Regions from separate parts of the Candidatus Pantoea multigeneris genome, predicted to be linked through region 1. Evidence: predicted binding sites of a transcription regulator. Region 1 holds the regulator's gene; each other region holds the start of a gene.
The links. The regulator Fur, encoded in region 1, represses iron uptake genes when iron is present. The targets are predictions, from matches to a motif close to ATAATAATGAGAACNACTATCAA.

Region 1 (4,541 bases):
TGGCCACTCCATGGGTGGAAAGATTGCCATGACCATGAGCGCCATTGCCCCTGAGCGTGTCGAGCAGCTCGTGATGATCGACATTGCGCCAGTGGATTATCAAACCCGACGTCATGATGAAATTTTCGCGGCCATTCGCGCCGTGACAGCGGCAGGTATCGTTTCCCGCAGCGAGGCGGCGCAGTTGATGCGCGAAAGCTTGCCTGAAGAGGGCGTGATTCAGTTCCTGCTGAAGTCGTTCCAGGAGGGGGAGTGGCGCTTCAATGTGCCGGTCCTCTGGGATAACTACAGCACGATTTCTGGCTGGGAGGAGATTCCCGCCTGGCCTGAACCGGCGCTGTTTATTCGTGGCAGTGAATCACCGTATCTGGATAATCGCTACCGAGATGCCCTGTTACGTCAGTTCCCGGCCGCCCATGCGTATGTCATCAGCGGAGCCGGGCACTGGGTTCATGCAGAAAAACCCGAAGCAGTACTGCGTAGCGTGCGGCGATTTTTTGCACTTTAACAGCAATTGCTTGCCGACCAGTGGTTTAGGGTTGGCGTACGCCGCCAGGCTAGAGTATGATGGCGCGCTAAAATTTCAGGCCATGCTCAGTGAGTGGGCCTGAATGATACCTAAATAAACATCGCGCAGTGTGCGCCCATTCAGTTTCACAGAGTCATGGCTAAAGAAAACACTGATCGTACCACGCTCGATCTGTTTGCCGATGAGCGCCGCCCCGGTCGTCCCAAGACCAGCCCGCTTTCGCGCGATGAGCAACTGCGTATCAATAAGCGCAACCAGTTAAAACGCGATAAGGTGCGCGGATTGCGCCGTGTCGAACTTAAACTGAACAGTGAAGCCGTTGAAGCACTGAACACCCTTGCTGAGCTTCGCAACATCAGTCGTAGCGAATTAATTGAACAAATTCTGCTGGCGCAACTCAAAGCAGCGGATGAGTAGAAACCGCACGCAGTAACACAAACCAGGGGCTGATAAAGTACCGCCCCTCTCCCCGGTCTGCTATCATTCGCACAATTACGCAGGCATACACATTTATCCCACAATCCGGATGTAAGAGGTTTTTTATCCATGGCAATCGTAGGCATCTTCTTTGGCAGCGATACCGGCAACACTGAAAATATTGCGAAAATGATCCAGAAGCAGCTGGGCAAAGACGTTGCTGACGTGCACGACATCGCTAAAAGTACCAAAGAAGATCTGGAAGGTTACGACATTCTGTTGCTGGGTATTCCTACCTGGTACTACGGCGAAGCCCAGTGTGACTGGGATGACTTCTTCCCAACCCTGGAAGAAGTGGACTGCAACGGCAAACTGGTTGCGCTGTTTGGCTGCGGCGATCAGGAAGATTACGCTGAATACTTCTGTGATGCGTTGGGCACCATCCGTGACATCATCGAACCGAACGGTGCAGTGATTGTCGGCAACTGGCCAACCGAAGGCTACCACTTTGAAGCCTCTAAAGGCCTGGCCGATGACAAACACTTCCTCGGTCTGTGCATCGATGAAGATCGCCAGCCAGAATTGACTAACCAGCGCGTTGACGGCTGGGTGAAGCAAATCAAAGATGAACTGCAGTTAGACGCGATTATTAACGCCTGATGTGCATTTTCTATCAATGTGAGCGCTGGCTCACATTGATGGAAAGGAAACAGCGATAGAAATAATAGCCACACGTTTTTTATTTTCACCTGCAACACTGTACAATACCCACAACGGTCATCCGCCTATTCTCCTCCTGGATTGCAGGACAGCGGAACAACCGACATCTGATGCTCCACCTCTGGCTCAAGACTCTTCGCCTTACAGCCTGTGTTGATTTATCCGGTGTTCGGGTTTTCATTTTGCTGCGTCGGTTCTATAATGAGACGCAAATGAGAATAGCGCGTGACCAACATTCAAGGCCAAGCGCCACAAAGTGACTCGCTAAGTAACAGGACAATATCCGCATGACTGACAACAACTCCGCATTGAAGAAGGCAGGCCTGAAAGTCACGCTTCCACGACTGAAAATTCTGGAAGTGCTTCAGGAACCTGCATGCCATCATGTCAGTGCGGAAGATTTGTACAAACGTCTGATCGATATCGGCGAAGAGATTGGCCTCGCAACCGTATATCGCGTTCTTAACCAATTCGACGATGCTGGCATTGTCACCCGTCACAACTTTGAAGGTGGCAAGTCTGTTTTCGAACTGACTCAGCAGCAGCACCACGATCACCTGATCTGCCTGGACTGCGGTAAAGTGATTGAGTTCAGCGATGAATCCATCGAGACTCGCCAGAAAGATATCGCGACGCGTCACGGTATTAAACTGACCAACCACAGCCTGTACCTGTATGGTCACTGTGCGTCTGGTGACTGCCGTGAAGATGAAACACTGCACAACGATTAATCTTTGATGCAGTAAAAAACCCGCCACTTCGGCGGGTTTTTTTTATCTCTTTAGACCACTCGGGTCTCTTGCAGGTAGCGCCAGCGCGGCACGCGTGAACTAAAATCCAGCACCGCAACAGCGATGCGGCTGTGGCTTTCACCATTCATCATCTGTATTTCGCGGTATTGCACCGTCACTTCTTTTTCGTGCGCTGAAATCAAACGATGCTCGCAGGTTGCAATGCGCATGCCCTCTCTCGCCCCTTGCAGACGGCGAAACAGCGCTTCAGTATCATTGAAATTTAACGCCGCACCTTGTGGTGTCACCATGGTAAATTCCGGGTGAAAGTGCGAGAGAAACAGTGACATAGCATCTGAATCGTTGGAGTGATTAAAAATTTGTTCGATCAGTTGGTGCAACTCCACAACACTATGGCGAGCTTCCTGAGCAAGAGATGTCATTTTCCTTACGACTTCCTGTTATGAATGAACTTTATGGCTCCCAGCCTACCGAAATCTTGCCTGTTTGCCTCAGAGAATACCTAAATTGCTTGAATATCAGACAACGCCCATCATGCAGATAAAAAAAACGCCTGAAATCAGGCGTTTTTTTCATTCAGCGATTACTCGCCCGCTTTTGCCCAGGTATCACGCAGGCCAACCGTACGGTTGAACACCAGATGACCGGGCTTGCTGTAGACGCTGTCGGCACAGAAGTAGCCTTCGCGTTCGAACTGGTAAGGTGCGCTGGCTACCGCATCAGCCAGGCTCGCCTCAACGAAGCCCTGCTTGATCTGCAGAGAATCAGGGTTGATCGCGGTGAGGAAGTCCTCTTCCGCACCCGGATTCGGTACGCTAAACAGACGGTCGTACAGACGAATTTCTGCTGGCAGCGCATGCTGCGCTGAAACCCAGTGGATCACACCTTTCACTTTGCGTCCGTCAGCCGGATCTTTGCTCAGCGTATCGAGATCAACCGAGCAGTACACCGTAGTGATATTGCCTGCGTCATCTTTCTCAACGCGATCGGCACGGATCACGTAAGCATTACGCAGACGCACTTCCTTGCCCAGCACCAGACGTTTGTACTGTTTGTTGGCTTCTTCACGGAAATCCGCGCGATCAATCCACACTTCATGGCTGAATGGCACTTCACGCGTACCCATTTCTGGTTTATTAGGATGGTTAGGCATCGTAATAATTTCGGCGTGATCGGCTGGCAGGTTTTCCAGTACCACTTTGATCGGATCGATAACGGCCATAGCACGCGGTGCATTTTCGTTGAGATCGTCACGAATGCAGGACTCCAGCGACGCCATCTCTACGATGTTGTCCTGTTTAGTCACACCAATGCGGCGGCAAAACTCACGAATAGAGGCTGCGCTGTACCCACGGCGACGCAGACCAGAAACGGTCAGCATACGTGGATCGTCCCAGCTCTCGACCACATTTTCGCTCACCAGCTGCGTCAGCTTGCGCTTCGACATCACGGCGTATTCGAGGTTAAGACGAGAGAACTCGTACTGACGCGGGTGCACCGGAATCGTGATGTTATCCAGCACCCAGTCATACAGGCGGCGGTTATCCTGGAATTCCAGCGTACACAGCGAGTGCGTAATGCCTTCCAGCGCATCAGAAATACAGTGGGTGAAGTCGTACATCGGGTAGATGCACCACTTTTCACCGGTCTGGTGGTGTTCAGCGAACTTGATGCGGTACAGCACCGGATCGCGTAGCACGATAAAGCTGGAAGCCATATCAATTTTGGCACGCAGGCAGGCTTTACCTTCAGCAAAACCACCGCTGCGCATTTTTTCGAACAGGGCGAGGTTCTCTTCCACGCTGCGATCGCGGTACGGGCTGTTTTTGCCCGGCGCAGTCAGCGAGCCACGGTATTCGCGAATCTCATCAGCCGACAGTTCATCAACATAGGCCAGGCCTTTGTTGATCAGTTCAACCGCATACTGATGCAGCTGATCAAAATAGTCAGAGGAATAGCGTACATTGCCGCTCCACGCGAAGCCAAGCCACTCTACGTCACGCTTGATGGATTCAACGAACTCCATGTCTTCTTTTACTGGGTTGGTGTCGTCGAAACGCAGGTTGCACTGACCTTGATAGTCTTGTGCGATGCCAAAGTTCAGGCAGATAGATTTCGCATGA
Region 2 (4,541 bases), on a different contig from region 1:
CTTATGCTGGAGTAGACTGGCAAGAACAATACCTTAACCCCACCATGGTGGGGCTTGATCTGCGATTAGTCTTGTAACAACGCACTGGCCGCAATCAGCTTATCCTGATAGGGCGCACGTAAACGCAGATTTGTTGTGCCGGCCGCATCCTGAATCACCACTGGCTTTGCATGGCTAAAACGGCGGAAGCCATGAATACCGTGGTAAGCGCCGATACCAGAAGCGCCTACACCACCAAAAGGCAGGCTATCCAGTGAGGCATGGGTCATGACATCGTTGATCACCAGCGCCCCCGATGTGGTCTGGTTTGCCATCTGTTTCTGACGAGTCTCATCATAGCCAAAATAGTAGGCTGCCAGTGGGCGCGGGTGCGCATTGATGTAATTGATTGCTTCTTTTACATCACCAGAATAGGTTTTAATCGGCAGCAATGGCCCAAAGATCTCTTCCTGCATTACGCCCATGCCATCATTAGCATCCAGAATCAGATGCGGGGCAATTTTACGGCTCAGCGCATCAAAATCAGGTTCTCCAGCCGGGGCCAGACTCACTACCCGTGCACCTTTAGCCCGCGCGTCCTCTATCAGCTGAACCAATCTTTGGTAGTGACGGTCACTCACGATCGCGGTGTAATCACTGTTCTCTTGCAGGGTTGGGAAAGCCTGCTGCATAAACGCCTGTGCGTGCTGCACAAATTCAGCCTGAGCTGCGGCTGGTAGCATCAGGTAATCCGGAGAGATACAAATTTGTCCGGCATTAAACGTTTTGATGGTCATCGTCCTGGCTGCTGCAAGGGCAACATCCGCATCTGAATCCAACACAACAGGTGACTTGCCGCCCAGTTCCAACGTGACTGGCACCAGGTTTTCTGCCGCTGCACGCATAACATGTTTACCCACGGCGGTACTGCCGGTGAAAACGAGGTGATCAAATGGCAGGGCGCTGAAAGCCTGACCAACTGCAGCATCACCTAACACCACGGTAAGTTCGCTGGCATCAAAGTAGCGCGGGACCAGCTCAGCCAGTAATTGAGACGTGTGCGGTGTAAGCTCAGAGGGTTTGAGCATCGCACTGTTACCGGCAGCAAACACCCCCGCCAGCGGGCCGAATGCGAGGTTAATCGGGAAGTTCCACGGGCTGATAATACCCACTACGCCCAGCGGCTGCGATTCGATCCACGCCTGCATACCTTCAACAGGCACTTCTGCGGCTTCCGGTTGCATCCACGCTTCAAGATTCTCTGCCGAGTGCTGCAACATATTCATGGTAGTCAGTAAGTCAGCGGCCAGGGTTTGATAGGCACTGCGATGACCAAAGTCGGCATTGATAGCTGCGTTAATTGCCTCATGGTTATCACGAATCAGCGCAATACTACGCTGTAAACGATCGCGACGAAGTGCTACTGAAGCGGGGCCAGCCTGCAAATGTGCCTGCTTCATTGCCTGTAAAACCTGTTGTAACTCTTGCTGATGCGACATGATTTTTACCTGTCTGATTGCGATACAGGAAGCTTACGCGCACTGGTCTTCTGGCGCTAACAAGGCTATTTTAGTAGGGGTATAAATAAATTTATGGGTAGATATGTCTCTGGTTCGCTTACATACATTTATCGAAGTTTATCGCCAGCGCTCTATCTCTGCCGCGGCAAGAGCCCTGAACCTGACTCAGCCTGCCGTTTCGCAGCATATTAACGGGCTAGAAGTGGCGGTGGGACGCCCGCTGTTTGAGCGACAGGTGCATGGTGTCGTGCCGACTGCGGCGGCTGATGACCTGGCGGCCGATATTGGTAGCTCACTGGATATTGCAGAGTCTGCACTCTCGTCGGCCCGGGCACGATCGATGGATGTTAGCGGCACGCTGCAAATCATTGGCCACGCCGATTTCATGGCGGAAAAGCTGTCGGGCGAGTTGTTGCCCCTGTTAGAGAGCGGCATCCGCGTTCATATGCACACCGGAGATGGCTCATTAGTGGCTCAAATGGTGCTGGAAGGCCATTGTGATTTGGGCATCACTGCCCACGCGATAACTGATGAACGCTTAAAAGGTGAGGTGATCTTTCGCGATCGGGTGATTGCTGTCGCCTCACCCCAGGTTGCACATCGCTTACAGCAAGCTACCGATTTTGCCAACGGATTAATCAATGAGCCACTGCTGGCTTATGATCTCAAACTCTCATTGATCGACCACTGGCTAGACAAAAACCGTATTCCCTATCAAACATTGCTGCCAACTGTGGTAGGGCAAGATCTGCGTGGGCAGCGTAGTCTGTTGTGTCGTGGATTTGGTTGGACGGTAATGCCCGAATTTCTTTGTCGCGAACAAATCGCACAGGGCGATTTGGTGACGCTGCCTGCTCCCGTGGGTGATACTGAAATCCGCTACCATCTGTTGTGGCTGCCCAGTGCGCTGCGCCAACCGCGTATCGCCCATGCAAGGCAGGTTTTAATACGGCAATTAAAATCCTCTGCAACAGATGATTAATTTAGCGGAATTATAAGCTATTTAATGATAACGGCATTAAATAGCTCGATCAGTTATTAAAGTATTAACAAATATGAATGGGAGTTCTTTACCCTTAGAAATAATAATGGCATCGTATTTTCGCGGCGCGAATTTAAAGATGTTACACCCGCAGAATTAAATAATTATTAAATCCTGACGTTGTAATCAATAATCATTCTCGTTATAGTGCGTTTTTTCATTTTTCTTACAATCACAGGCAGGTGATTAATACCCTTATGAAAATTGCAACTAAATACAGCTTACTGGCTTCGCTTATCGCCTGTAATCTCGGGATGTCTTTGGCATTGGCCGCCGATACCAGCCCTGAATCAAAAACCACTAAAGTTAATAACGACGAAAAACAGCAGACCCAACCCCTGACGGTAAGTGATAAAAAAAGCAGTGGCGAAAACGAAATGGTAGTCACTGCGAGAGAGCAAACACTCCAGGCTCCCGGCGTTTCGATTATCGACAGTCAGGCAATCAAAAAGCACCCTATTCAGCGTGATCTCTCTGAAATTATTCGTACCATGCCCGGTGTCAACCTGACGGGTAACTCCAACAGTGGCCAACGGGGTAATAACCGTCAGATCGATATTCGCGGTATGGGACCAGAAAACACCCTGATCATGATTGATGGTATGCCGGTCAGTAGCCGTAACTCAGTCCGTTATGGCTGGAGTGACGAACGTGACACGCGCGGTGATACCAACTGGGTGCCACCAGAAATGATTGATCGTATTGAAGTTATTCGTGGTCCTGCTGCGGCCATGTATGGCAGTGGTGCGATGGGTGGTGTCATCAACATCATCACGAAACCGGCGGAAAAGGCATGGCACGGGAGTTTTAATACTTACTTCAATGCGCCGGAGCACAAACAAGAAGGTGCAACCAAACGTTATAATGCCAGCGTAAGCGGTGCGTTAACGGATAATCTGACACTGCGCTTATACGGCAACTGGAATAAAACCCAGGCCGATGGTGAGAATATCAATGCAGGCCATACCGCGGGGCGCACCGGTACTTACGCGGGAACATTACCTTCTGGCCGTGAAGGTTTTATCAATAAAGATATCAATGCGGTATTACATTGGGAATTTATCCCCCGCCAGGCGCTGGAGCTAGGATTAGGCTATAGCCGCCAGGGTAACTTGTATGCGGGTGATACGCAAAACACCAACAGTAATGCGCTGGTGAAGGCCAATTATGGCAAAGAAACCAACATTTTATATCGTCAAACGTTAAGTCTGAAATATACCGGCGCATGGGATAACGGTGTCACCACCAATAACTACATTCAGTTTGAGAAGACGCGAAATACCCGAATGAATGAAGGGTTATCTGGCGGCATTGCCGGTATCTTCAGTAGTACCAATGAAGGCTTCTCCACCATCAATCTGAATGACACCAATCTGCATTCTGAAGTGAATATTCCGTTCGATCTCTGGGTCAGTCAAAATGTGACCTTCGGTGCGGAGTTTAATCATCAAACCATGAAAGACCCAACATCAAATACCGAAGCCACGTCTGGCGGATCTGTTGCAGGGATTTCTGATACGGGACGTAGCAAGTACAGCTCGGCAGATATCTACGGCGTTTATGCTGAGGATAATATCGACCTGACTGACAGCACTCGCCTGACGCCAGGATTGCGCTACAACCACCAGAGTATGAGCGGTGGTGACTTCAGCCCGGCACTTAACCTTTCGCAAGAGTTGGGTAACGACTTCACGCTGAAGCTCGGAATTGCACGTGCCTGGAAAGCGCCGAACCTGTATCAGACTAACCCTAACTACCTGCTGTACAGCAAGGGGCAGGGCTGTTACGCCAGTTCTGGTGCCTGCTATCTGCAAGGGAACCGTGATCTGAAGGCTGAAACCAGCATCAATAAAGAGATCGGCATTGAGTATAAACATGATGATGTGCAGGCTGGCCTGACCTGGTATCGCAACGATTACCGCAATAAGATCGAGGGCGGTTACTCGGCGGTTGACCATACCGGTACTACAGACATCTATAAATGGGAAAACGTGCCAAAA
Region 3 (4,541 bases), on a different contig from region 1:
GGCTGAACAGCGCATACACAGCGGCAACCCCTAATTTGAACAGCGCAAACTGCGTCACGTAGAGATCGGCTACGTTGCCTAACTGCACCAAAGCAGTATCGCCGTGCTTAACACCACGACGCAGCAGCGCAGCGGCGAGATTGTCGCTCTGCTCTGCCATCTGGCGATAACTCAGCACCAGATCGCCATCAACGACGGCGGTAGCATCATTGGTTTTATGGCGCTCAAGGATGTCGGTCAGCGGTAAATCCAGCCAGTAACCTTTTTCACGGTAGCGTGCGGCGAGGTCATCTGGCCAGCGAGTGTAGGGAACAGTCATGAGTTTTCCTTTATTGCAATCCAAAGGCGCGCAGCATGGTATCGAGTTTTACGCCCGTTTCACGCCATTCAGATTCTGGCTGTGAGTCAGCCACAATGCCTGCGCCGGCAAACAGTCTGACGCGATTGCCGTGTACGGTGCCACAGCGGATAGTCACTACCCACTCACCGTTGCCTTCGGCATCACACCAGCCGACAATGCCGCCAAACAGTTGGCGTTCGAACGGCTCAAGCTGCTGAATCAACTGCATAGCCTGCTGATGCGGGAAACCGCTTAATGCAGGCGTTGGATGCAGCAAGCAGGCCAGTGATAGCGCATTGTCTTGTGGGTCTTTGGCGGTGCCATCAATTTGAGTTGCCAGGTGCCATAGCGTTGCCGTGGTGATCAGCTCCGGCGTATAAGGCACAGAAAGCTGGCTACTGCGCGGCTGCAATACATCACGCATGGCATCGGTCACTAGCTTATGCTCGTGGCGATCTTTGCCTGAGTTCATCAGCGTTTCACCGGAAGCGCGGTCGCTGGCTTCATCTTTTTCCCGCCGTGCCGAACCGGCTAACGGGCATGAGCTGAATGCGGCTCCCTGCTTACGAATCATTAATTCCGGGCTGGCACCTAACAGCACGCCTCCCTGCGGTAATGGCAGGTGGAAGTGATAGCTGTTCGGGTTTTGAGCCAGCACACGCTGCATCAGCGCTGCGCTGTCGACCGGATTCTGCGTGACGATGTCCATTAAGCGCGACAACACCACTTTCTCTGGCTCGCCACGTTTGATGGTTGCGACGGCATCAGCCACCATGCCGGTAAAGCGATCGTGCTCCGGCACGGCGGTTCTCCGCGTGACTTCGGGCAACGGCGCATGATTTACCGGCAGGCCTGCCAGCAGATCGGCACGGTTGAACTTGCGCGAAGACTCGGGAATAAACAGAGCCGCCGGTTCGTTAACATCAAAAGGAATCGCCCCAACCACAACCGGGTTTTCGATTCCTTGCTGCTTTGCAGCAGCGAAATGTTGACGCAATTGTTGCTGGAAGTTTCCTTGTAACAACGCCCCATCCGTGACCGGATTGGTTAACGTCGTGAAACAACCTTGTGTGGCAATACTTTGCCAGGGAGAGGTAAAAACAAACCCACGGCAGAGCGTGGAATAATCCTGTAGCCAGGCATTTTCAAACGTTGAAGTGTCCACCATAATCACATCCATTGAATGATAAGTTAATTAATAATGATTATCATTTTTATTGTGGTTCTGTAAGCTACGACGAACCGTATTTGGTGTCAACAAAGCGCAGTGATTTTCTCTGCGTTTGCCCGGCAATTCAGCGCAATCCGTGTATGCCTTGTCCCGATAAAACGATGGAATAATCTTATGTTTAAACGTAGTTTTCTGGCGATCTGTGCCACGCTTTTGTTTTGTCTACAGTTGGTTAGCCAAAATGCCTGGGCCGAGGGTTCCTGGCCGCGTACCCTTGAAGGCACGAATGGCAAAATTACCCTGCAAAAAGCACCACAACGTATCGTTTCTACCAGTGTGACTCTGACGGGCTCACTGCTGGCGATTGATGCACCGGTGATTGCCAGCGGCGCAACGGCACCGAACAGTCGCTTATCCGACGATCAGGGTTTCTTCCGCCAGTGGGGCGATGTGGCGAAGCAGCGCCATGTAAAACGGTTATACATTGGCGAGCCGAATGCGGAAGCGGTGGCGGCAGAAGCGCCCGACTTAATTCTGGTCAGCGCGACCGGCAATGACTCCGCGCTGAAGCTGGTTGATCAACTGTCGGCGATTGCGCCGGTATTGGTGGTGAACTATGACGATAAGAGCTGGCAACAGGTGGTCACAGAGTTAGGGGCAGCCACTGGGCATGAAGCCGAGGCTGCTGCAAAGGTCAAAGCTTTTGATGCGCGTGAAGCCGCACTGAAGCAGAAGCTGAAGCTACCGCCGCAGCCGGTTTCTGCGATGGTCTGGAACGGCAATGGTCGCGCGGTAAATCTGTGGACTGGCGAATCCGCTCAGGGGCAGTTACTGCAACAGTTGGGCTTCACGCTTGCTACTCCGCCTGCGAACTTGCAGGAAGGCCATAGCATGGGCAAGCGCAAGGATATCATCCAGCTTTCTGGTGAGAATATGGCCAGCGGGCTGAATGGAAAAACCTGGCTGCTGTTTGCCGCTGAGCCGCCGCAGGTCGCGAATGACGTGCTGAAAAATCCGTTTGTCTCCCAGACGGCTGCCGTGCAGCAAAAACAGGTTTATGCCCTGGGAGCGGATACTTTCCGTCTCGATTACTACAGCGCCAGTCATCTGCTGGATCGGCTCGAGCAGCTGTTTGTGAAGTAACATTTGATAGTGCGATGGGCTGACTCAACAGCCCATCACGCACAATCGGCGCAGGGAGTGCTCCGTTGTGTAAATTTCTTTATTCCTCCTCATGTTGCCCGCTAGCCGTGTTACCATACGGCGCAGAAAAATCCGATAACACGTCTCATTATCACACTGTTTTCAGGGTCGTTAACGCTATGCGCCAGCTTCGCGTAATGGCAGGCACAGGGATGCTGCTGTTACTTCTCATTGCTCTCAGTTTGATGCTGGGAGCCAAACCCATTCCTCTTGATCAGGTGTGGCACGCGCTCTCCGGCAACTGCAACAGCGCCGATTGCATCATCGTGCGTGATGCGCGTTTGCCGCGTACTTTGGCAGGCCTGTTAGCTGGCGTTTCGCTCGGCCTGGCTGGCGCGTTGATGCAAAGCCTGACGCGCAACCCGTTGGCCGACCCCGGTATTCTCGGGCTGAATGCTGGTGCCAGTTTCGCTGTTGTGCTGGGCATCGCACTGTTTGGTGCCGATTCGCCAGCAGGCTGGCTGGGTTTTGCTTTTAGTGGCGCGCTGATCGCGGCATTACTGGTGGCATTAACCGGCGCAATGGGCGGAGGACGAGTGAATCCGGTACGGCTCACCCTCGCAGGTGTTGCGCTTGGTGCGGTACTGGAAGGGCTGACGTCTGGCCTGTCCCTGATGAACCCAGATATTTACGATCATCTGCGCTTCTGGCAGAGCGGTTCGCTGGATATCCGCGATTTCACTGTGCTACGCACCCTGGCTCCGGCGGCGCTGGTTGGCGTTGTGCTGTCGCTGTCGCTGGCCCCGGCACTGAATAGCCTGAGCATGGGCGGCGACATGGCAACGGCGTTGGGGACGCGCGTGTTGCGCACTCAACTGACCGGGCTGGTGGCTGTTGCGCTGCTGAGCGGCACGGCCACAGCGGCTGTTGGGCCAATCGCGTTTATTGGCTTGATGACGCCTCATTTTGCTCGTTGGTTGGTTGGGCAAGATCACCGCTGGCAGCTTCCTGCCACACTCCTCATTACCCCGGTTCTGCTGCTGGCAGCGGATATTGTTGGTCGTGTGTTGGTGCCGGGCGAACTGCGTGTCTCGATCATGACCGCCATGATTGGCGCGCCGGTCATGATTATTCTGGTACGCAGCAAAATCGGGAGGCCGCAATGAGCCGTCAAGCATGGTTGCACGCCAGTTGGCTGCTGGTGGCTAGCCTGGTGTTGCTGTTTCTCGGGGTGACGCGTGGCACGCTATCCATCAGTGCCAGCGAAATATGGCAACTGATTCACGGTGAGGCGGCGCGTAACGTGCAGCTCATCGTCCTTGAGTGGCGGCTTCCGCGTGTGCTCATGGCGCTGCTGATTGGCGCAGCACTGGGCGTGAGCGGGGCGATTTTTCAATCGCTACTGCGCAACCCACTCGGCAGCCCGGATATTCTCGGCTTCAACACCGGCGCGTACAGTGGTGTGCTGATTGCGCTGGTGCTGTTCCAGCAAGATATTCAGGGAATGACGCTGGCTGCGTTGGTGGGGGGCGTCATTACCGCTGCGGTGGTGTATTTGTTTGCCTGGCGGCGCGGTGTCGAAACCTTCCGTTTGATTATTGTTGGCATCAGTGTTCGGGCGCTGTTGATGGCACTTAATAGCTGGCTAATCATCAGCGCTTCACTGGAGTCGGCACTCAGTGCCGGGTTGTGGAGTGCGGGTTCGCTCAATGGGATCACCTGGGCTAAAACGCCCCCGGTGATTGTGGCCCTGCTGCTGGCGCTGTTAGCCACAGCGTTGCTCTCGCGGCGGATGCGTCTGTTAGAGATGGGCGATGATACGGCTACCGCGCTGGGTGTGCCGGTTGAACGCAGCCGCCTGTGGTTGATGCTGATCGGCGTGGTGTT
Region 4 (4,541 bases), on a different contig from region 1:
TGTTAAGACGGGGAGGACAAACAGCGACCACTGTGACCAGAGCGACGCTGTGGGTGAGATCAGAGATAAAGCCGGTAGCCAGTGCAGCGTTAAGGCGAAAACGACCACCAGTAACGTGCCTGTCACGAATTCCGGCAGCGCCACCATTCCCACGGAGAGTGTGCTGATCAACCTGTCGGTAAGGCTTCCCGGATGCAGACCACAATACACGCCCGCCGTAATGGCGATAATCACCAACAGTATGCTGGCCGTGGCCCCCAGGGCCAGCGAGAACTGCCCGCGCTCCCATAACAGCTTACTGACCGGACGACCGCTCACATAGCTGTTTCCCCAGTCACCCCGTAATACACCACTGACCCAGTGCAGATAGCGCCGCACCAGCGGCTGATCCAGCCCCAGTTGCGTGCGTAATGCGCTGATCTGTTCGCGGCTGGCAGTACCGGATAACTGCTGCGTGACAGCATCACCTTTCACCAGAGACATCGCGCTGAAAATGATGGCTGACAGCAGCCACAGTGTGAAAATGGCCTGCACGCTGCACCTGAGCAGGCGTGCTAAGCGTGGCATTCCCCTCATGCCGGACGTAGCCAGGCATCGCGCAGCAGCGGATAGTCGAAGAATCCCGCCGCTTTGACGCCAAAGACCCCAGGCGCAGAGGCTGCCACAGAGGGGATGCGGGCAAAAATGGCATCTCCGCCCTGTTGCCACAGGTAATGCTGCACATCAGCCACCCGCTGACGTAAAGCGTCACCCCGTGCAGCCTGCATGGCGCTCATCAGTTTGTCGAGCTGAGGGGTAGCAGGGCCGGTGAACGGCCACGGGGCTGCCGAGCCATAGTAAAACGGCAGGGCCACCGGCAGCGGCATCGGTCGATAGAGATTGGTTTGCAGCGGCGTGTTCAGCAGCAGATTAAAATCACTGTAGTAATCCGCCGCGGGGACACGATTGAGCTGGAGATCGAAACCCGCAGCTTTTGCCTGTCGTAGCAGCAAGGTGGCGCTTTCGGCGGTGCCATACTCATAGTCGCTGGTGCGAAGCGCGATACGAGTGGAGGTGAGGCCGGCTTTTTTCAGTAGTGATTGCGCATGTTGTGGATCGTAATGGCGTAGCGGTAAATCCGCACTGAACCAGGGTTGTCCGGCTCCCAGCGCATCGTTTGCCACTTCACCCAGGCCCATGGTGACCGCACGGACCATCGCTTCGCGGTCGATGGCGTATTTCAGCGCCTCCACCACCTCGGGACGGTTAAACGGTGCTTTGCTGAGGTTCATGCTCAGCGCCAGATTGCTCATTTCCGCGCTGGCTGAGTGCCACAATTTCATCGCCGGGTTATTTTGCTCAGCCCGCGCGGTCAGCAGCGCCATACCACCAACATAGTCAAACTGCCCCGCTTTCAGACCGTTCAGACGCGCTGCACTTTCGCTGATGGCGTAAAGCTGAATTTCATCCAGCCACGGGCCACCATTGTCGGCATCCCAGTAATCACGACGCGCCTGTAATACGCTTTTGTCCTGTGACCAGCTCTGCAAGGTATAGGGCCCGCTACCGATGGCCGCGGTAAAATCCTGCGTGTTTTCCGGGAAAATAAAAATCGACTGTGCCAGCAGCAGATCAAAGGAGCCCACGGGTTGATGCAGTTGCAGCGTCAGCTGGTGATCGTCGTCGATACGGGAGGCTGCAAGGTCTAGCGGCTTCAGCCAACCACTCTGGCTACCCGGCTGGCTGAGCCAGGTTCGCAGGCTAAACATCACATCTTTACTGGTGAGCTTGCGCCCATCGCTAAAGGTCACGCCCTTGCGCAGGTTGAGCGTCCAGCGCGTGGCATCGTTGTTTGGTTCAGCGGACTCCATCAGACGCCAGACGATACGCTGATTATCTATTTCCGCTAATGAATCCCATATCAGACGTGCACGCACATAGTCGACATTACTGTTGGTAGAGTGCAGGACGTTGGTGGAGTCACTGCTCGAACCAGCAAAGGCCGCGCGCAGTACTCCACCGCGCTGCGGAGAGGTTTCATTTGCCCATACCAACGGTGAAAAGCCATTGATCAGTGCGATTCCCGCACCAATACCCACCATTTTTATCAGTGTTCTTCTGGTTAAACCCTGGTTCATTCCCTGCTGCTCCCTTAACGAAATCCTTAAATTAACGCTTCATTAATGATCATACCATATGTTATATCATTACATTATTATCAGCGCTATTGATAATCATTCTCAAAAAAAACATTAAGAAAAAATTTCATTCAGGATTTGGCAGAGGATTGCTATGGAACGCAGCACGACATATCTGGCAGGAAAAAAAACCACGCAGCGCGCGGCTACCGCTCTTTCACTTTCCCTTCTGACCCTCGCGTTGCAGAGCGCCTGGGCACAGCAGAACAGTCCAACACTCACCGTCACCGCCCAGGACCCGACTTCATACGGTAGTCAGCTCTCTGCTGGTGAAAGCAGCAGTGCAACAAAAACCACCACGCCACTGGTGGAGACGCCACAATCGGTTTCGGTGATTACCCGTCAACAGATGAACGATCAAAATACGCGAAGCTTGAATGAAGCACTGCGCTATACGCCTGGGGTAGCGGCCGAACAGTGGGGAGGGGTAACCGCATTTGATCAGTTCACCCTGCGCGGTTTCAACTACAGTGATACCGGCTACTCCGATGTGTTCCAGGATGGCTTACGCAATACGAATGGCCTGCTGTTTGGTGTACAGCAGGTTGATCCTTTTCTGCTGGAGCAGATCGATGTGTTGCGTGGCCCGGCTTCGGTGTTGTACGGCTTGTCCAACCCTGGTGGGGTCATTGCTTTAACCAGTAAGCTGCCAACGCGAGAAACCGTTCGACATATTGAAGTGGAAGGTGGAAGCCGTAACTACGGGCGTGTGGGGCTGGATTTCGGCGGCGCAGTCAACGACAGCGGCAGCGTGTTGTACCGTTTTGTGGCTACCGGACATCTCGCTGATGGCATGCAGCAAGGGACCAGACTCAAAGGCTATGCACTGGCCCCCTCAGTGACCTTTAATCCTGACGACAACAACAGCCTGACGCTCTATTCCCGCTTTCAGTACGATCCCGATTTAGGTGCCATTACCTCACTGCCTGCGTCAGGGACGGTCTTCTCAAATCCCAATGGCAAACTGCCGCTGGATGCTTACCCCGGTGAGCCTGGTCACAATACCTTTAGCCGCAAGCAGTCTACCGTGGGGTATAGCTACACCCACAGCTTCAGTGAAGACTGGTCAACCGTTTTAAAAGGCCGATACTTTGGCGAAACCTCAAATTATGATGCGGTGGTGATGTCCGGGTTGAATGAAGACCAGCAGACCATCAGCCGTAATACTGCCGTTTCTGACGAGCATTACAACACGCTGAATGTTGATAATCAGCTACACGGTTTTTTTGACACTGGCATGTTAAGCCATGAGCTGTTGACCGGTGTTAGCGTTGATCACCTACGAGGCCATGCTGACTATGGCAGCGGTACGGTTTCTGCACTGGATATTTATCATCCTCACTATGGTGTCGCAGAGTACGGTCCGACCGCGTGGTGGCAGAACAGCCGCGTCTCATCAACACAAACCGGCGTTTATGTTCAGGATCAAATCGCCTGGCAACAGTGGCGTACCACCCTGGGCGTGCGGCATGACTGGAGCAAAATCATTAACAAAGATTTTCTCTATGGCCAAAACTACGAGCAGCATGACCAGGCAACCACGGGTCGGGTTGGTCTGAACTACCTGTTCAGTAATGGCATCTCGCCTTACGTCACGTGGGCACAATCTTTCCAGCCGGTCGCCGGTCTTTCTCGTGAACAAAAACCGTTTAAACCCAGCCGTGGAGAGCTCTATGAGGCTGGCGTCAAGTATCAGCCTCCGGGCTCCACCACCCTGCTCTCCGCCGCACTGTATAACCTGACGCAGGATAAAAGCCTGAGCACCGATCCGGTAGATTCCACATATCAGACCCAGGGCGGCAAAATTCGTGCGCGGGGGTTAGAGCTGGAAGCACGCGGCGCGGTGACCCGCCAGATTAGCGTCATCGGCAGCTACACCTTGCAGCAGGTTAAATACACGCAGGATACCGAAGGCCATGCGGGTCAAACGCCGCTACGGGTACCGCGCACTTTTGGCGCACTGTGGCTCGACTGGCAAGCACCTGCGGGAACAACTGTTGAAGGCCTGGGGCTGGCGGTGGGAGGGAGGTTCAGCGGCGGCACTCAAGGCGGCACGCTGGATAACACGTTCCACACCGGGGGCTACGGCCTGATGGATGCTTCAATCCGCTATGAACTTGGCAAGCTCGATCCTTCTCTGCGCGGCGGCAAGCTACAACTTACCGCGCAAAATCTGCTGAACCGCAAAGTGGTTGCTGGCTGCTATTCCACAGACACCGGCTGCTTCTGGGGCGCAGGTCGCCAGGTCATTGCCAAATTTAGCTGGGACTTTTGATTTTCTTACCGGCTAACGCCGGTAATTCATTTCGGCAAGGAGAACACCATGAATGAACGCCAACGTTACAGTGCCTGGAGTGATAGTGA

Region 2: F3J40_RS12040 (TonB-dependent siderophore receptor) is a predicted target of Fur. The motif match lies at 2,668-2,690, and genes of this name have one in related genera.
Region 3: fepD (Fe(3+)-siderophore ABC transporter permease) is a predicted target of Fur. The motif match lies at 2,787-2,809, and genes of this name have one in related genera.
Region 4: F3J40_RS08505 (TonB-dependent siderophore receptor) is a predicted target of Fur. The motif match lies at 2,207-2,229, and genes of this name have one in related genera.

What each region holds. Positions count from the first base shown of each region.
Region 1 covers NZ_VWXF01000006.1:191,312-195,852, forward strand. The annotation lists gene ybfF (esterase) at 1-508, shown strand, start outside; gene ybfE (LexA regulated protein) at 665-946, shown strand; gene fldA (flavodoxin FldA) at 1,076-1,606, shown strand; gene fur (ferric iron uptake transcriptional regulator) at 1,954-2,397, shown strand; gene F3J40_RS15410 (hypothetical protein) at 2,448-2,840, opposite strand; gene glnS (glutamine--tRNA ligase) at 3,002-4,541, opposite strand, start outside.
Region 2 covers NZ_VWXF01000004.1:259,647-264,187, reverse strand. The annotation lists gene F3J40_RS12050 (coniferyl aldehyde dehydrogenase) at 66-1,478, opposite strand; gene F3J40_RS12045 (LysR family transcriptional regulator) at 1,582-2,481, shown strand; gene F3J40_RS12040 (TonB-dependent siderophore receptor) at 2,739-4,541, shown strand, end outside.
Region 3 covers NZ_VWXF01000005.1:177,646-182,186, reverse strand. The annotation lists gene F3J40_RS13585 ((2,3-dihydroxybenzoyl)adenylate synthase) at 1-319, opposite strand, end outside; gene F3J40_RS13580 (isochorismate synthase) at 330-1,508, opposite strand; gene fepB (Fe2+-enterobactin ABC transporter substrate-binding protein) at 1,686-2,654, shown strand; gene fepD (Fe(3+)-siderophore ABC transporter permease) at 2,834-3,820, shown strand; gene fepG (iron-enterobactin ABC transporter permease) at 3,817-4,541, shown strand, end outside.
Region 4 covers NZ_VWXF01000002.1:682,355-686,895, reverse strand. The annotation lists gene F3J40_RS08515 (ABC transporter permease) at 1-567, opposite strand, end outside; gene F3J40_RS08510 (ABC transporter substrate-binding protein) at 573-2,117, opposite strand; gene F3J40_RS08505 (TonB-dependent siderophore receptor) at 2,272-4,452, shown strand; gene F3J40_RS25280 (salicylate synthase) at 4,501-4,541, shown strand, end outside.